Regions from separate parts of the Agathobaculum faecis genome, predicted to be linked through region 1. Evidence: predicted binding sites of a transcription regulator. Region 1 holds the regulator's gene; the other holds the start of a gene.

Region 1 (7,978 bases):
TTTCCGAACTTTTCCGGCCGCCGCCCCTTCCGAAGCAGCTTATTCAGTATATCAAACCCAAAGCTGTTTGTCAAGAACTTTTTTCTTCTTTTTTCAGCTTTTTCCGCCGCGCACTTCCGCAGCTCGTTTACTATACTATATCCCCCTCCACTTTGTCAAGTCCTCCCTCCCCCTTTCTTTCTATAACTACCTTTTCCTCCCTTGTCCTTCCAGCGCTTTTCTGCTATAATTTTTCTATTGGAACCAATGGTATAAAGGAGGTCACTGGCTTGCCTATAAAAATAGCCGACAGTTTGCCCGCGCGTGCGATTCTGGAGAGCGAAAACATATTTGTGATGACCGAGCACCGTGCAACAACGCAGGACATCCGCCCTCTGCGCATCGCGCTGCTCAACCTGATGCCGCTCAAGATCGTGACTGAAACCCAGATCCTGCGCTGCTTGTCCAACACACCGATCCAGATAGAGGTCGACCTGATTCAAACGAAGACCTATCACTCGAAAAACACCCCCGAAGACCATCTGCTCACATTCTACAAAACATTTGACGATATCCGCGATCAAAAGTATGATGGTTTTATCATCACCGGCGCCCCCATCGAAAACATGCCGTTTGAAGAGGTTGAGTATTGGGATGAGCTGGTCCGCATTATGGACTGGACGAAAAACCATGTACATTCCACGTTGTATATCTGTTGGGGCGCGCAGGCAGGCCTTTACCACCACTACGGCATCCCCAAATATCCCTTGCCGCGGAAGATGTCCGGTATCTTCAAGCATCATGTGCTTTTCCCGAAAGAGCCCCTTTTGCGCGGCTTCGACGACCTATTCTGCGCCCCGCATTCACGCCACACCGAGGTACATGCGTCCGATATCCGCAAGGATGACCGCCTGCGCCTGTTGGCGGAATCTCACGAGGCTGGCGTTTATCTGGTTGAGGCGATGAACGGACGGCAAATTTTCGTGCTTGGTCACGGGGAATATGATCCGGACACCCTGAAGAAAGAATATGAACGCGATCTCGCCAAGGGCCTGAACCCCGAGATCCCCCTGCACTATTTTAGGAACGACGACCCCAGCGACGATATTCTGGTCACCTGGAAAGCGCATGCCCACCTTTTCTATACCAACTGGGTCAATTACTACGTTTACCAAACCACACCCTACTCCCTCGATAAAATATAAAAAAAGAAGCGGCCTCAAGCCGCTTCTTTTTTATGCCTCTTCCATGCCGACCAGATGGCACAGCGTCATCAGGCTGTCAGACAAGTGTACATTCTCGACCGGAACGCCCAGCCCCTCCAGATGCAGGTCCTCTCCCGTGAAGTTCCACAGGCCGCGGATACCATGATCGACCAGCTCATGCGCCAAATCGGGCGCATGGGTGCGCGGAATCGTCAGGACGGCAACATCCGGCTTGCGCCGGTCGACAAATTCAAACAGCGTGCTGCTGCTGCGCACCTCATGCCCGCCAAATTTTTTTCCCACTAACTCCTGATTCGCGTCAAACGCACACAGCAGCTTGAATCCGCTGGCCGAAAAATCGAAGTTGTTGAGCAAGGCCCGTCCCAGATTGCCCGCACCGATCAATACCGCCGTGCGGCCGGCGCGGAGCCCAAGAATAGCGCCCAACTCCTCCTGCAGCTTATCTACATTGTATCCATATCCCTGCTGGCCAAATCCACCAAAGCAGTTGAAATCCTGCCGGATCTGTGAAGCGGTCAGCCCCATACGCTCAGCCAGGGCGCGCGAGGAAATGCGCTGTACGCCCTCAGCTTTCAGCTCACAAATATTGCGGTAGTAGCGCGGCAGACGCTGCACCACCGCCTTGGAGACCTCTTGTTTGCGCTCCACAGGTTTTCATCCTCTCTTTCCCATCACAAAATTACAGCTTCGCAATCGTTTCCAGTACATAATCCGTGAATTCCTGCGCGGTCGCACCAGTATCACGCCCATTGACCACTACCTTTTTCTCTTCAAACATGCAGATATCGAGCGCACGGTCGAGCTTATTCGCCAGTTCGATCTCACCGATGTGCTCGAGCAGCATCACGGAGGCGCGCAGCACGGAGGACGGGTCCGCGTACTGAGCGCGCCCCTCCTGCACCATGCGCGGCGCGGAACCGTGGATGGCCTCGAACATCGCGTAGCGCTTGCCGATATTGGCCGAACCCGCGGTGCCTACGCCGCCCTGAATCTCGGCCGCCTCGTCGGTGATGATATCGCCATACAGGTTGGGCAGCACGACCACCTTGAAATCGCGGCGGCGTTTTTCGTCCAGAAGCTTCGCGGTCATGATATCGATGTACCAGTCGTCGAACTCGACCTCCGGATACTCCTTTGCGACCCGCTGGCAGGTGTCGAGGAATTTGCCGTCCGTGGTCTTGATGATATTGGCCTTGGTCACGCAGGAGACGCGGTTCTTGCCGGTCTTGCGCGCGTAATCAAACGCCAGGCGCGCGATGCGCTCGCAGCCCTGCGAGGTCGCCACTGTAAAGTCGATGAACAGATCGTCCGCAATCTGCACGCCCTGCGAGCCGACCGCATAGCCGCCCTCGGTGTTTTCGCGATAGAACGTCCAGTCGATCCCCAGCTCAGGCACCTTGACTGGACGCACGTTGGCGAACAGGTCGAGCGCTTTGCGCATCGCCACATTCGCGGATTCCACATTCGGCCACGGATCGCCCTTGCGCGGGGTCGTGGTCGGCCCCTTGAGAATTACATGGCACTGTTTGAGCTCCTCCATCACATCGGGCGGGATGGCGCAGCCCAGCTCAGCGCGACGCTCGATGGTCAGCCCGTCTATCACACGGAACTCCACTTTCCCCGCCTTGACCTTGTCGGCCAGCAGGGCCTCGAGCGCGTGCTGCGCCATGCCGGTGATCATCGGGCCGATACCGTCGCCGCCGCACACGCCGATGATGAGCTTGTCAAGCTTTGTATAGTCAATAAAGTCATCCTGTGCTTTCATATCCGCGATGCGCGCAAGCTGGCTTTCTACCACTGCTTCAAATTTATCCAGAATGGACTGGTCGATCGACATAACGGTGTCCTCCTCATACCATTGATATTATTTTAACAAATTTTCTGCATCCTGTCAAGAAAGAGGAGGCTGGGAAAGCGCCTCTCTCCTCTTTTCCTTATTGCGCCGCCTGTTCCTTGGCATAGTTGAGCGTGCCGCCCGCGAGCAGCGCGCCGCGCTGACGGTCGGAAACGTCGCAGTCCGCCTTGAAGGTCCTGCCGCCGCATACCACGGTAACCTGACTGCCGTTTTTGATTTCCTCCAGCACATGCGGCAGCGCGATCTCATCCAACAGGTTGATCGCGTCGTAGTCCGCCGGATCGGCGAAAGTCAGCGGCAGGATGCCCGAGTTGACCAGATTGGCCTTGTGGATACGGGCGAACGACTTGCACAGCACGGCTTTGACGCCCAGATACAGCGGGACGAGCGCCGCGTGCTCGCGCGACGAGCCCTGGCCGTAGTTGGCGCCGCCGACGATGACGCCGCCGCCCTGCTCCTTGCAGCGCGCCGGAAATTCCGGATCGACATTGATAAAACAGTAATTCGAGTAGTATGGCACGTTCGAACGGTAGGGCAGCAGCTTCGCGCCCGCCGGCAGGATATGGTCGGTGGTGATGTTGTCCTCGGTCTTGAGTACGACGCGGCCCGTATAGGACGCTTCCAGCGCCTTGCCCAGCGGGAACGGCTTGATGTTCGGGCCGCGTACAACCTCGACCTCGGCCGGATTTTCTGCGGGCCTTACGATCATGTTGTCGTTGATGACGAAATGCTCCGGCATTTCAATCGCCGGCATTTCTCCCAGCGTGCGCGGGTCGGTCAGCACGCCCGCGAGCGCACTCGCCGCCGCGACCTCGGGCGATACCAGATAAATCTGCGCGTCCTGCGTCCCCGAGCGGCCCTCAAAGTTACGGTTGAAGGTACGCAGGGATACACCCGCGGACTCCGGCGACTGTCCCATGCCGATGCAGGGACCGCAGGCGCACTCGAGGATGCGCGCGCCCGCCGCGATAATATCCGCCAGCGCACCGTTCTGTGCGAGCATGTTAAACACCTGTTTGGAACCCGGGCTGATGGTAAGCGAAACGTCCGGATGCACGGTTTTACCCTTGAGGATGGACGCGACTTTCATCATATCGTAATAGGAGGAATTGGTGCAGGAGCCGATGCAGCACTGATTGACCTTAATCGCGCCGATCTCAGCGACCGGCTTGACATTGTCCGGCATGTGCGGCATCGCGGCCAGCGGCTCAAGCGCGGACAGGTCGACCGTGTATTCCTCGTCGTACACCGCGTCCGGATCGGAGGACAACTCGACCCACACATCACCGCGGTCCTGCGCCTCGAGGAAGCGTCTGGTTTCCCCGTCGGACGGGAACACCGAGGTCGTCGCGCCCAGTTCCGCGCCCATGTTGGTGATGGTCGCGCGCTCAGGCACGGACAGCGTCGCAACGCCCTCGCCCGCGTACTCGACGATCTTGCCCACGCCGCCCTTGACGGTCATCTGGCGCAGCACGTCCAGGATAACGTCCTTGGCGGAAACCCACGGGGACAGCTTGCCCGTCAGGTTGACGCGCACCATCTTGGGCATGGGGATGTAGTACGCGCCGCCGCCCATCGCAACCGCCACGTCCAGGCCGCCCGCGCCGAACGCCAACATGCCGATGCCGCCGCCGGTCGGGGTGTGGCTGTCCGAGCCGATCAGGGTTTTACCCGGCGCGCCGAAGCGCTCCAGATGCACCTGATGGCAGATGCCGTTGCCCGCCTTGGAATAGTAGATGCCGTGCTTTTTGGCCACCGAGCCGATATACTTGTGGTCGTCCGCGTTTTCGAAGCCGGACTGCAGGGTATTGTGGTCGATATACGCGACCGACCGCTCGGTCCTGACCTGGTCGACACCCATTGCCTCAAACTGGAGATAAGCCATGGTGCCGGTAGCATCCTGCGTAAGCGTTTGGTCGATCCGGAAACCGATCTCCTGTCCTTGGACCATTTCTCCGTCCACCAGATGCTCCTTCAGAATTTTCTGTGCGATTGTCATACCCATTTGTGTTTCTTACACTCCTTTATGTCCCTACGCGGCGATATTTGCGCCCGCCGCGCCCCGCCGCTGCAAAGCGGGTCCGTTGCGGCTTCCACAGCCTTCTCCACGGCATGCGCGGCATACCGTGCCCAAAAACAAAACAGAAGCGGCCTTTGCAACGCAAAAACCACTTCTATTTTACAACATTCCTTATCTTTTGAAAAGACCTTTTCGCTATCGCTTTTCACAAATATTCGCACTGATCTCCGCAGTTGCGAAAGCATTCTGCAGGGTCAGACCCACACTACCTGCAAGGTATTCATAATATGCCTGGCTCCCGATCATGGCCGCGTTATCCCCACACAGGGAAAGCGGCGGCAGGTAGAGCCTGGTGTGGGTGCGCTTCGCCATCTCCTGCAGCGCCGCGCGCAGGAACGAGTTGGCCGCCACACCGCCCGCGCAGACCACGCGCCGCGCATGCGTCCGCTGCGCCGCCATCTCCAGCCGCGGCACCAGCGTATGCACGACCGCCGCACAAAAAGAGGCCGCAAGGCCGTTTTTGTCCAGCGTTTCGCCTTTCTGCTCCGCATTGTGCGCCAGATTGATGACCGCGGTCTTGAGGCCGGAAAAAGAGAAGTCAAGCGGCGCGTCCTTGATGTGCGAATCCGGCAGCTTGTAGCACATCGGGTCGCCCTCCTGCGCGAGCCTGTCGATCTTCGGGCCGCCCGGGTAGCCCACGCCGAGCACGCGCGCGACCTTATCGAACGCCTCGCCCGCCGCGTCGTCCCGCGTGCCGCCGAGGATCTCAAAATCCGTATAATCGCGCACCATCACGATCTCGCTGTGTCCGCCGGACGCAATCAGCGTCAAAAACGGAGGCTTGAGATCGGGATACGCCAGATAGGTCGCCGCGATATGCCCGCGGATGTGATGCACCGGAATAAAGGGCTTTTGCAGCGCAAACGCCAGCGATTTCCCGAAATTCGCGCCGACCAGCAGCGCGCCGATCAGTCCCGGCGCACAGGTCGCCGCCACCGCGTCCACCGCGCGCTTGTCCATGCCCGCGTCGGCCAGCGCCTTTTCCGTCACGCGCACAACCGCCTCCATGTGCCGACGCGACGCGATCTCCGGCACCACGCCCCCATACAGCGCGTGCGTTTCGATCTGTGTGTCCACCACGCTGGAAAGTATGTTCCGTCCATCCTCAACCACGGCGGCCGCCGTTTCGTCGCAGGAGGACTCAATTGCCAAAATCCTCATTGTCTCACCCGTTGTTCCCGTATTGCAAAATATGACGCGCCAGTTCCGCGTCCTGCCTGTGTACATAGATCCGATACTCCCGCTGGTACTGCGCGCGGATCCCCAGCACATCCTGCCGCTGCAGCATGCGCTGCGTATTGTCCCGCACCTCTGTTCGGAACGCGATCTGCTCACGGCTGAGCGCCTGCTGCGCTTGGAAAAAGTCTTCCTGCGTATTGGTGCATAAAATCTGCTCGCGGTTCATCGGCGTAATCATTTTCCCGCCTCCTTTATCCAAAAGCAAATATTTCCTGTCCCTCGCCACTCTGCTACAAGCCGGCCGGCATGCGGTATACCGCCCAGATCACCGCTGCCGTTGGCAGCAGCAATGCACCGCACAGGCTCACCTGCAGGCGCACCGCATGCCCTTTGGGATCTCCGCCGCACTGCACCGCGCGCAGCGCGTCGCACAGCGCATGGCAGAAAGAACAGGCACACAGCACGGCGCCGGCCAAAAGGGCCGCCAAAAGCATCATCTCTTTCTCCCCCTTTCCGGTTACCGCATCGTGCCATCCGATATCTCTTTTTCCATGCATACGCAGATCTCGTCCCCCGCGAAATCGCCGAAATTCGGCACCAGCCGGTACCCCTGCTTCTGATAAAACGCGATCGCGTCCGGCATATCCGCGCCGGTTTCCAGCACCGCGCGGTGGCACCCGCTCGCTGCGGCGTGCCGTTCGAGCGCGGCCACGATTTTGCCCGCCGTCCCGCTTCTTCGGTATTCCGGCCGGACATACATCCGCTTGATCTCCGCTGTTACCGGATCATACGCGCGCCAGCAGCCGCAGCCTGCCGGCCGTTCCTCTATGTAAGCCACCACCGCGCAAGCCATTCCGTCCAGCGCGTGATACGCCTTGTACTTTTCCGCCACCGAGCCCCAGCCTGCATGGAAATATACATCCAGCTCCGCAACCAGCACTGCCAGATCCGGATTGCTCACATCGACAAAGCGAAGCGCCGCCCGTTTTTTATCCACCGTCCCCAGCGCCTTTTCAAAGCAAAGGCAGTTTTCCGCACCGGCCGGACTCCCATAATAGGGCATTGTACGGTATCCCAGTTTCCGGTAAAGCGCCGCCGAATCCCCTGTGGTCCGCGCGGTTTCCAAAACAGCGCGCGTATAGCCCTGCTCCGCCGCGTTACCCTCCAGCGCGCGGATGACCGCGCCCGCAATCCCCCGCCGACGGTATTCCGGCCGCACATAAATGCGTTTCAGTTCCACGGTATGCGCGTCCGTCCGCTTCCAGCAGCCGCAGCCTGCCGCGCATCCATCCTCATAAACGACCAGCCGGCATCCGAACAGATGCGGGTCGTTATATTTCGCATAGCGGCGATGCACCTCGCCCACGATCGAAAAATAATATTCATCCAGCCTGCCCGCCAGTTCCAGCAGATCGGTGTTTTCCGCATCGACAAACCGAAGCTCCATCCAGCCTCACCCTTTCAGAAAAAATGTCATCAGCAGCGCGTCCTCAACGGGCGCGGTGTAAAAATTCTTTCGCACGCCCACCTTTTGGAAGCCCGCATTCTCGTACAGGGCAATCGCGGGCATATTGGACGTGCGCGCCTCCAACGTAACAAAGGCCAGCCCCTGCGCTCCCGCGTGCGAGACAAGCGTCCCGATCAGCGCGCGGCCGACTC
Region 2 (7,978 bases), on a different contig from region 1:
TGTAGCACCTTGGTCGGGCCAAAGCTTTTTTCGATGTTTTGTACTTCAAGAATAGGCATTGCGGCTCGCTCCTTATACACGGAAATAGTCCATTTTCCTTTCCAGCCAGCCGAACAGCAGCGTCAGCACGCCGCAGAACACGAGGAAGAAAAGGGCGGTGGAGAACAACGGCCAGATCAGGCCGCGGTTGATGAATTCCTTGCTCATCATGATGATCTCCTTGGTGGCGATGATGTTGGCCAGCGCGGTATCCTTGATAAGCGTCATGAATTCGTTGCCCATGGGCGGGATCACGCGCTTGACGACCTGCAGCAGCGTGATCTTGAAGAAAATCTGCCGTTTGGTCATGCCGAGCACCTGGCCGGCCTCATACTGGCCGCGCGGGATAGACTGGATACCGCCGCGGAAAATCTCGGAAAAATAGCAGGCGTAGTTGATTGCGAACGCGGCGCAGGTCGCGACCACGCGCCCGTCCGTACCCATGGCGTTCCACGGCTGGCCCCAGTGCAGCAGGCCGGGGCCATAGTAGATGAAGATGATCTGCAGCATGAGCGGCGTGCCGCGGACGATCCACACAAAGAACTTGATGAGAAGGGCGATCGGGCGCAGCCCGACCAGCATGGCGCCCCATTTGCCGGACGCAAGGCGGCTGCCGCGCAGGCAGCGGAACGGTTCCCACCTGTTCATGGCGCCGAACGCCACAAGCAGGCCGACGGGCAGCGCGACCAGCAGTGTGACCACAAAGATCGTGCAGTTGATTCCAAAGCTTTGGAACAGATTGGTGAAGATAACCGAGGGGTTCATAGGATTCCTCCAAACAAAACCAAGCGGGGCAGCAGTAAGCTGTCCCGTTCGGTGTAAAATTTGTGTAGGTAAATTTGTTTATTCTGCTAGGGAAAGGCCGTATTTTTCAGCCAGAGACTGCAGCGTACCGTCTTCATTCAGTGTAGCCATGATCTCATTGACCTTGTCGCACAGGTCACTTCCCTTGCGGAAGCCGATGCCATACTGCTCCTCATGGAATACGCCGCAGATGGTCAGGTCCGCGAAGTCGGTACCCTCGCCGATCATGTTTTCCGCCATGGTCTGGTCAAAAATTGCGGCGTCCGCCGTACCCGACTTGACCTCGAGCAGCGCGTCGGTCTGCTTGCTGACCGTGACCAGGTTGGACTGGCTGAGGTTCTCGTCCTCCTCTGCCACGCTTTGTGCGGCCGAGCCGGCCTCTACCGCCACCGTCTTGCCGACCAGATTGGCGTAATCCGCGTAAGTATCCTTGTTTTCTGTCTTGGTGACGACCACCTGGGTATTCTGTACATAGGGGTCGGAAACCGAAATATTCTGCTTGAGGTCCTCCGTGATGGTCATGCCGTTCCACAGGCAGTCCACCTCACCACTTTCCAGGCTGACCTGCTTGGTATCCCAAACGATCTCGATGAATTCCGGCTCCACGCCGAGCTTTTCACAGACCGCCTGCGCGAACTCGGTGTCAAAGCCGGTGAATTCGCCGGTCTGCTCGTCGGTATAGTTCATCGGCTCATAGACCGTGTAGCCGATTTTCAGCTTGCCGGCGTCTTCGATCTGCGCCAGGTCGCTGTCTGCGGCGGCGGTGTCGGACGGATTGGCCGCGTCGTCGCCGCTCGTGGTATCGGCGGAGCTGTCGCTGCCGCAGCCTGCCAGCAGAGAGGCGCTCATCGCGCCGGCGAGCAACAGCGCCAGAAGCTTTTTGGTTTTCATGGGAATGCCCTCCTAAATTCATTGCATAATTACGGTACTGTGAAAGTCATTTATCATTGTACCACTTTATTTGAGAAAATCAAGAAAAACTTTCTGGTCACTTTCTGGGTGAATGGTTGTAAGTGTTGTAAATGGCAACTCCTTGCTTGACCTGTACAGGGGGAATATAGTATTATATACAATAGATATAATAGATAACAAGATTGTTAAAGAATAAACAAAGACGGAGGTTTGGGCAATCATGGATTACGAAGCTCTTTATCAGCAGAAGCTGACCACGGCGGATGAGGCTGTCAAGGTGGTCAAATCGGGCGACTGGGTGGACTACGGCTGGTGTACCGGCACGGCCTGCGCGCTGGACAAGGCGCTCGCCGGACGGATGAGCGAGTTGGAGGATATCAACCTGCGCGGCGGCATCCTGATGTGGCAGCCCGCTATATTCCAGATTCCGGACGTAGAAAAGAAGATCACCTGGAACTCCTGGCACATGGGCGGCGTCGAGCGCAAGGCCTGCACCGCGGGCTTCGGCTTTTATAATGCGCTGCGCTATTCCGAGCTGCCGCGCTACTACCGGGAGAATGTCAAGCACGTCAACGTGGCGATGTTCCAGGTTGCGCCGATGGACAGCCACGGCTACTTCAGCTTCGGCCCGAACGCGTCCCACCTGAAGGCAGTGTGCGACGTGTCCGACGTTGTCATCGTCGAGGTCAATAAGAACATGCCGCGCTGCCTGGGCGGCTTTGAGGAAGCGGTCCACATCTCCGAGGTAGATATGGTCGTCGAGGGTGAGAACCCGCCGATCGCGGAGTTGGGCGCCGGCGGTGCGCCGACCGACGTTGACCGCGCGGTGGCCAAGCTGATCGTGGAGGAGATCCCGAATGGCGCCTGCCTGCAGCTGGGCATCGGCGGCATGCCGAATACGGTCGGTTCCATGATTGCGGAATCCGACCTGAAGGATCTCGGCGTACATACCGAGATGTATGTGGACGCGTTTGTCGACATCGCCATGGCGGGTAAGATCAACGGCCTGAGCAAGGGGATCGATCGGGGCAAGCAGGTGTATGCGTTCGGCGCTGGCACCAAAAAGCTCTATGACTATATCGACAACAATCCGGAATGCTACGCGGCTCCCGTATCCTATACCAACGACGCGCGCACCATCGCCCAGATCGACAACTTCATTTCGATCAACAACGCAGTGGATATCGACCTGTTCGGCCAGGTGAACGCGGAAACGGCCGGCACCAAGCAGATCTCCGGCGCGGGCGGCCAGCTCGACTTTGTGCTGGGCGCGTACCTGTCCAAGGGCGGCAAGAGCTTTATCTGCTGTTCGTCCACATTCAAGCAGAAGGATGGCTCGATCGCTTCCCGCATCCGCCCGACGCTGGCGGACGGTTCGGTCGTGACCGACGCGCGCCCGAACGTACACTGGTTCGTTACCGAGTACGGCAAGGTGTGTCTCAAGGGCCTGTCATCCTGGCAGCGCGCGGAGGCGCTGATCTCGGTCGCGCATCCCGACTTCCGCGAGCAGCTCATTCAGGACGCGGAAAAAATGCACATCTGGAAGCGTTCCAACAAGCGCTGAGACGGAAAGTACCAGGCGGCCTATCTGCGGATGGGCCGCTTTTCTGCATGCAGTCTGGCATTATGAAAAATGTTTGATCTGGCGCTTTGTAAAAGGCCATACAGGGAGTACAATAGTACCAACAAAGGAAAAACAGAGAGGGTGTCACAATATGAAAAGCAAAAAAACCAGAACGATCATCCTTGCTGCTCTGCTCGCGGCGCTGACGACGGTCGCAACCATGATTATCCGTATCCCGACGCCGACGCTCGGCTATATTCACCTGGGCGACGGGCTGGTGCTGCTCTGCGGCATCCTGTTGGGGCCGGGGCTGGGCGCGGTCGCGGCGGGCATCGGCTCGATGCTGGCCGACCTGTTCGGCGGTTATATGGCCTGGGTGCCGGGTACGTTCGCCATCAAGGCGCTGACCGCGCTGGCGGGCGGCTGGCTCTACCACCACATGGCCGGACGGGAGCGGATGAATATGCCGGTACGCGTGGCGCTGTGCGGTATTCCCGCGGAAATCGTGATGGTCGCGGGCTATTATGTGTATGAGGTCGGCATGGAGCTGGTCGCGGGGAGCGCGGCGGGCGCTGCGGTTGCGGCTGTACTGGCCGGTGTGCCGTTCAATATCGTGCAGGGGCTGGCCGGCGTGATCGTATGCGCGGTGCTGTTGCCGGTGCTGGGGCATGCGAGCGCGGAGATGGGCGAACGCATCCGGACCTGAAGCACTGACCCGTTTTCCCAGATCGGTGAGGCGATGGAGATACGGGTATTCCTCGATGAACCATAAGAAGCGCTGTGGATCACTGTCCACAGCGCTTTTTCCGTTTACGAGAGCGTCAGGTACTGCTGCGGGTCAACCTTTTCGTCGTTGACCTGTATCTCAAAATGCAGGTGCGGACCGGTCGAATTGCCCGTGTTGCCGGAAAGCGCGATCCGGTCGCCCTTGGCGACCACGTCCCCGACCGATACCAGCAGCTCGGAATTATGCCCGTATAGGGTCTTGAAGCCGTTCTGGTGATCGAGGATGATATAGTTGCCGTACCCGTTGCCCGAATCCTCGGCAACGATGACCTTGCCGTTGTCCGCCGCGTAGACTGGCGTGCCTTCTCCCACCGCAAGGTCCACGCCGCCGTGCAGCCTGCCCCAGCGCCATTTGAACGCAGAGGTGAAGGTGTAGCTCGTCAGCGGCACGGAAAATTCGCCTGTGCCGATGCCGACATTCCTGGTGCCTACCTCGACGATCTCATTCCTCGCGTCGCTCAGCACCGTGCGCGCAAGGATGGTGCGGCCATGTTCCTGTCCGTCCACGGTTTCGATCTCGGCGGTGACGACCGCCTCGCCCGCGCAGCCCTCCTGCACGGTGGCGCGGTAGGTCTGGTCGAGCTGGTCGTTCTCGCGGGTGATCGTTTCATAGGGGATTTCCTCAGTATAGGTGACCGAGCGCGTCGCGGTCACATCCAGGCGGGGGGAGAGCGTGCTGTACAGCGCGCCGAAATCCGAAACCAGCGAGGTCTGGGCGACGACATTGTCCACACGCACCTCCTGCAGGAAGTCCGCGTCCTCATCGGTTGCGGTCGTGTACTGCGCCTTGACGCGGTCGAGCAGCGCCTGCGCCTCGTCCGCCGAGCGGCAGACGCCCGCCTGCTCGCCGTCGACCGAGATCACGGCAAGCGTGTCCAGTTCCCCGCTGGCGTCGATCAGCTCGGCCTTGAGCGTATCGCCGGTCAGGAATTGGTCCTCCAGTGCATAGGACGGTTTGGTTTCAATGCAGACGGGGAGCGTGTATTCCCCGCCCGCGAGCGCGCCCGCGCTCTGTTCGATTTCCGCGACCGCAGCGGAGAGCGTGTCCGCCTCCTCGACCAGGCCGAGCGGCCTGCCGTTCGCCAGTACCAGGGTGCCGCTGTGCAGCAGCAGCGCGCTGGGCACAAAGAACACGGGGAGGAACACGGCCGCTGCGCAGACCGCGCGCCGCTTTGCCGCCGCGCGGCATACGCGGGCAAGCGCCGCCCAGCAGGGCAGATCCCAGAACCAACAGATTAGGCGGTCAAGCAGCAATATGGCCCGCACAAGGGCAAATAACAGGCCGGAAAAAAGTCCGGCAAAAAATGATAACAGGTTTCGCATGACGGTAGTATGGAGAAAAGCGCTCCTCCATATTCCCTCCTTTCCAAATGTCCAAGGTTACAGTTTGGTAACAATGGATACCTTAACCGCTTTGGAGGGCGAAGTCATACGAAACCTGTCGATTGGCTCCAGAAAATTAAATTTACGTTGCAGCGCCGCAGAAATTCGTGGGGAAAAATCGCGGATCGAGGGGCTTTTGCTGATAATAGCGTTCGAGGACTGCGCGCTGAAGCGACACGGCGAGCGGCACGGCCGCGTCGAACAGGTCGCAGAAGGACTCGGTTCGTTCGCCGTTACCCGAGGACCAGGGGCGGTGCGACTGGTTGGCGCAGTCCGCGGCGAGCGGTTCGGCGGGACGGATCAGCGAGGAGGCGAGACCGGCCTTGCCCGCGAGCCGCTCCAGATGCACCAGGCGGCCGCGGATATGGCTGCCGCTGTGCGTCAGGTGCAGCACACGGCGCATGTCGTGCAGCGAGCGGTACACCGCGGCGGGGGAGACGCGCGCGCCGCACGCGCTTTTCGCCGCGCCGGCCAGCACGCGCGCCAGCACGGTGCATTCCGCGGCGCTGGGATCGAGCAGGCGGAACGCCTCAAACTCCGCGGGGGCGGCAGCGATGTAATTGGTGATCAGGATGCCGTCGATATCGCTTTCAACCAGCTTGCGCCGCGCCTCGGCGGAATAATTGGGCAGGTAGAGCGAGAGGCGGTCGGCCTGCGCCTCCAGGAAAGCGTGGGTCACGCGGTCGAGCGCGTAGTGTGTGCAGAAGCCGAATACATACGCGAGCGCGGCGGCGTCATGCTGCTGCACAGCGGCGTCGCACAGCGCTTCAAACAAAGCGCCGGGCGGCTCGGTGTGCATGCGGCGCGCCAGACGGCCCAGCGGGCCGGAGAATGGCGCGTGGTAATAGTAAAGCGGGTCCGGCCCCTGTGCGCCCCAGCGGTATCCCGCGGGGTAGGTGGCGGCGATGTGCGCGGCCGAGTCTCCTGTAACGCGCTGGACGGTCGCGGCAAAAATATGATGGGTGGCATAAGACGGCATAATGGTTCCCTTTCCGCAGCAGCCTGCAATGTTGATACCAGAAACGGTGACAATAGTATACCGCAAAAGATTGCAAAATGCCAGCGAAAGCGGTATACTATTTGCAAGACAAAAAACGGGGACAGGGCTTCCCTTATCCTAATTGGAGGAATGGCAATCATGAAACTCGGTATCGTCGGGCTTCCGAATGTCGGGAAATCGACTTTGTTCAATGCAATCACGCAGGCGGGCGCGGAGAGCGCGAACTACCCGTTCTGCACCATCGACCCCAACGTCGGTATGGTGGCCGTGCCGGACGAGCGCCTGCAGCCGCTGACCGACCTGTACCACGCGAAAAAGACCACCCCTGCGGTGGTGGAGTTTGTGGATATCGCGGGATTGGTGCGCGGCGCGAGCAAGGGCGAGGGGCTGGGCAACAAGTTCCTGTCCCACATCCGCGAGGTGGATGCGATCGTCCACGTCGTCCGCTGCTTTGACAATGAGAATATCGTCCACGTCGAAGGCTCGGTCGATCCCGCACGTGACATTGAAACCATCAACCTTGAGCTGATCCTGGCGGATATCGAGCATCTGGAGCGCCGCCTGGAGCGCACCCGCAAGGCTGCCAAGGCGGACAAAAAGCTGAGTCGGGATGTGGAGCTCCTCGAGGCGCTCAAGGCGCATCTGGAGGAGGGCAGGACCGCGCGCACGTTCGAGGGCTTCGGCGAGGATGAGGACGTTGACCGCGTGGTAAAAGAGAGCGACTTGCTTTCCGCGAAAAAGGTGATCTACGCCGCCAATATGGACGAGGCGGGCTTTACCGGCGACGCGGCCGAGAACGAGCGCCTGAAGGCAGTACAGGCGATCGCGGACGCGGAGGGCGCGATGGTGCTGCCGATTTGCGCCAAGCTGGAAGAGGATATCGCGGGCATGGACGCGGAGGAGAAGGAGATGTTCCTTTCCGAACTGGGACTGCACGAATCCGGCCTGGACCGCCTGATCCGCGTGTGCTACGACCTGCTCGGCCTGATGAGCTACCTGACTGCGGGAGAGCAGGAGGTGCGCGCATGGACGATTGAAAAGGGTACCAAGGCGCCGCAGGCCGCCGGAAAGATCCATTCGGATTTTGAACGCGGCTTTATCCGCGCCGAGGTGATCGGCTATCAGGATCTGATCGAGCTTGGGTCGCTGGCGGCGGCCCGCGAAAAGGGTCTTGTCCGCTCGGAGGGCAAGGAATATGTGATGCAGGATGGGGACGTCGTCCTGTTCCGCTTCAACGTATAAGGGAGTATTGCTCAAAAAGCGCCGTGAAAAACGGCGCTTTTTTGTATTTGAGGGTAGATTTGTTTACTTCTTGTGATTATATTGTGAATTTAACCGAATTGTTATTGCATATCCCACAAGCTCTGTATATAATGAGGATGGTATAGACCGTCGAAAAATGGCGAGCGGTGTGCTTGCCGTTTTATTTTGTATGATATTTTTCATTTACGCATATATAAAGACAGCGAAACAGGGGAAGATCATGTTAG

The links. The regulator Rex, encoded in region 1, represses fermentation and respiration genes when NADH is low (regulators of the CRP and FNR family bind a similar motif). The targets are predictions, from matches to a motif close to ATTGTTAANNNNTTAACAAT.
Region 2: H8S45_RS04950 (butyryl-CoA:acetate CoA-transferase) is a predicted target of Rex. The motif match lies at 1,937-1,956, and genes of this name have one in related genera.

What each region holds. Positions count from the first base shown of each region.
Region 1 is NZ_JACOPL010000009.1:122,326-130,303, reverse strand. It holds gene metA (homoserine O-acetyltransferase MetA) at 270-1,184, shown strand; gene H8S45_RS11015 (redox-sensing transcriptional repressor Rex) at 1,215-1,853, opposite strand; gene H8S45_RS11010 (isocitrate/isopropylmalate family dehydrogenase) at 1,885-3,042, opposite strand; gene H8S45_RS11005 (aconitate hydratase) at 3,140-5,065, opposite strand; gene tsaD (tRNA (adenosine(37)-N6)-threonylcarbamoyltransferase complex transferase subunit TsaD) at 5,276-6,301, opposite strand; gene H8S45_RS10995 (hypothetical protein) at 6,306-6,557, opposite strand; gene H8S45_RS10990 (hypothetical protein) at 6,610-6,816, opposite strand; gene H8S45_RS10985 (GNAT family N-acetyltransferase) at 6,837-7,766, opposite strand; gene rimI (ribosomal protein S18-alanine N-acetyltransferase) at 7,773-7,978, opposite strand, start outside.
Region 2 is NZ_JACOPL010000003.1:256,972-264,949, reverse strand. It holds gene H8S45_RS04965 (amino acid ABC transporter ATP-binding protein) at 1-59, opposite strand, end outside; gene H8S45_RS04960 (amino acid ABC transporter permease) at 73-804, opposite strand; gene H8S45_RS04955 (transporter substrate-binding domain-containing protein) at 883-1,734, opposite strand; gene H8S45_RS04950 (butyryl-CoA:acetate CoA-transferase) at 1,976-3,319, shown strand; gene H8S45_RS04945 (ECF transporter S component) at 3,471-4,025, shown strand; gene H8S45_RS04940 (M23 family metallopeptidase) at 4,130-5,359, opposite strand; gene H8S45_RS04935 (hypothetical protein) at 5,571-6,467, opposite strand; gene ychF (redox-regulated ATPase YchF) at 6,627-7,730, shown strand.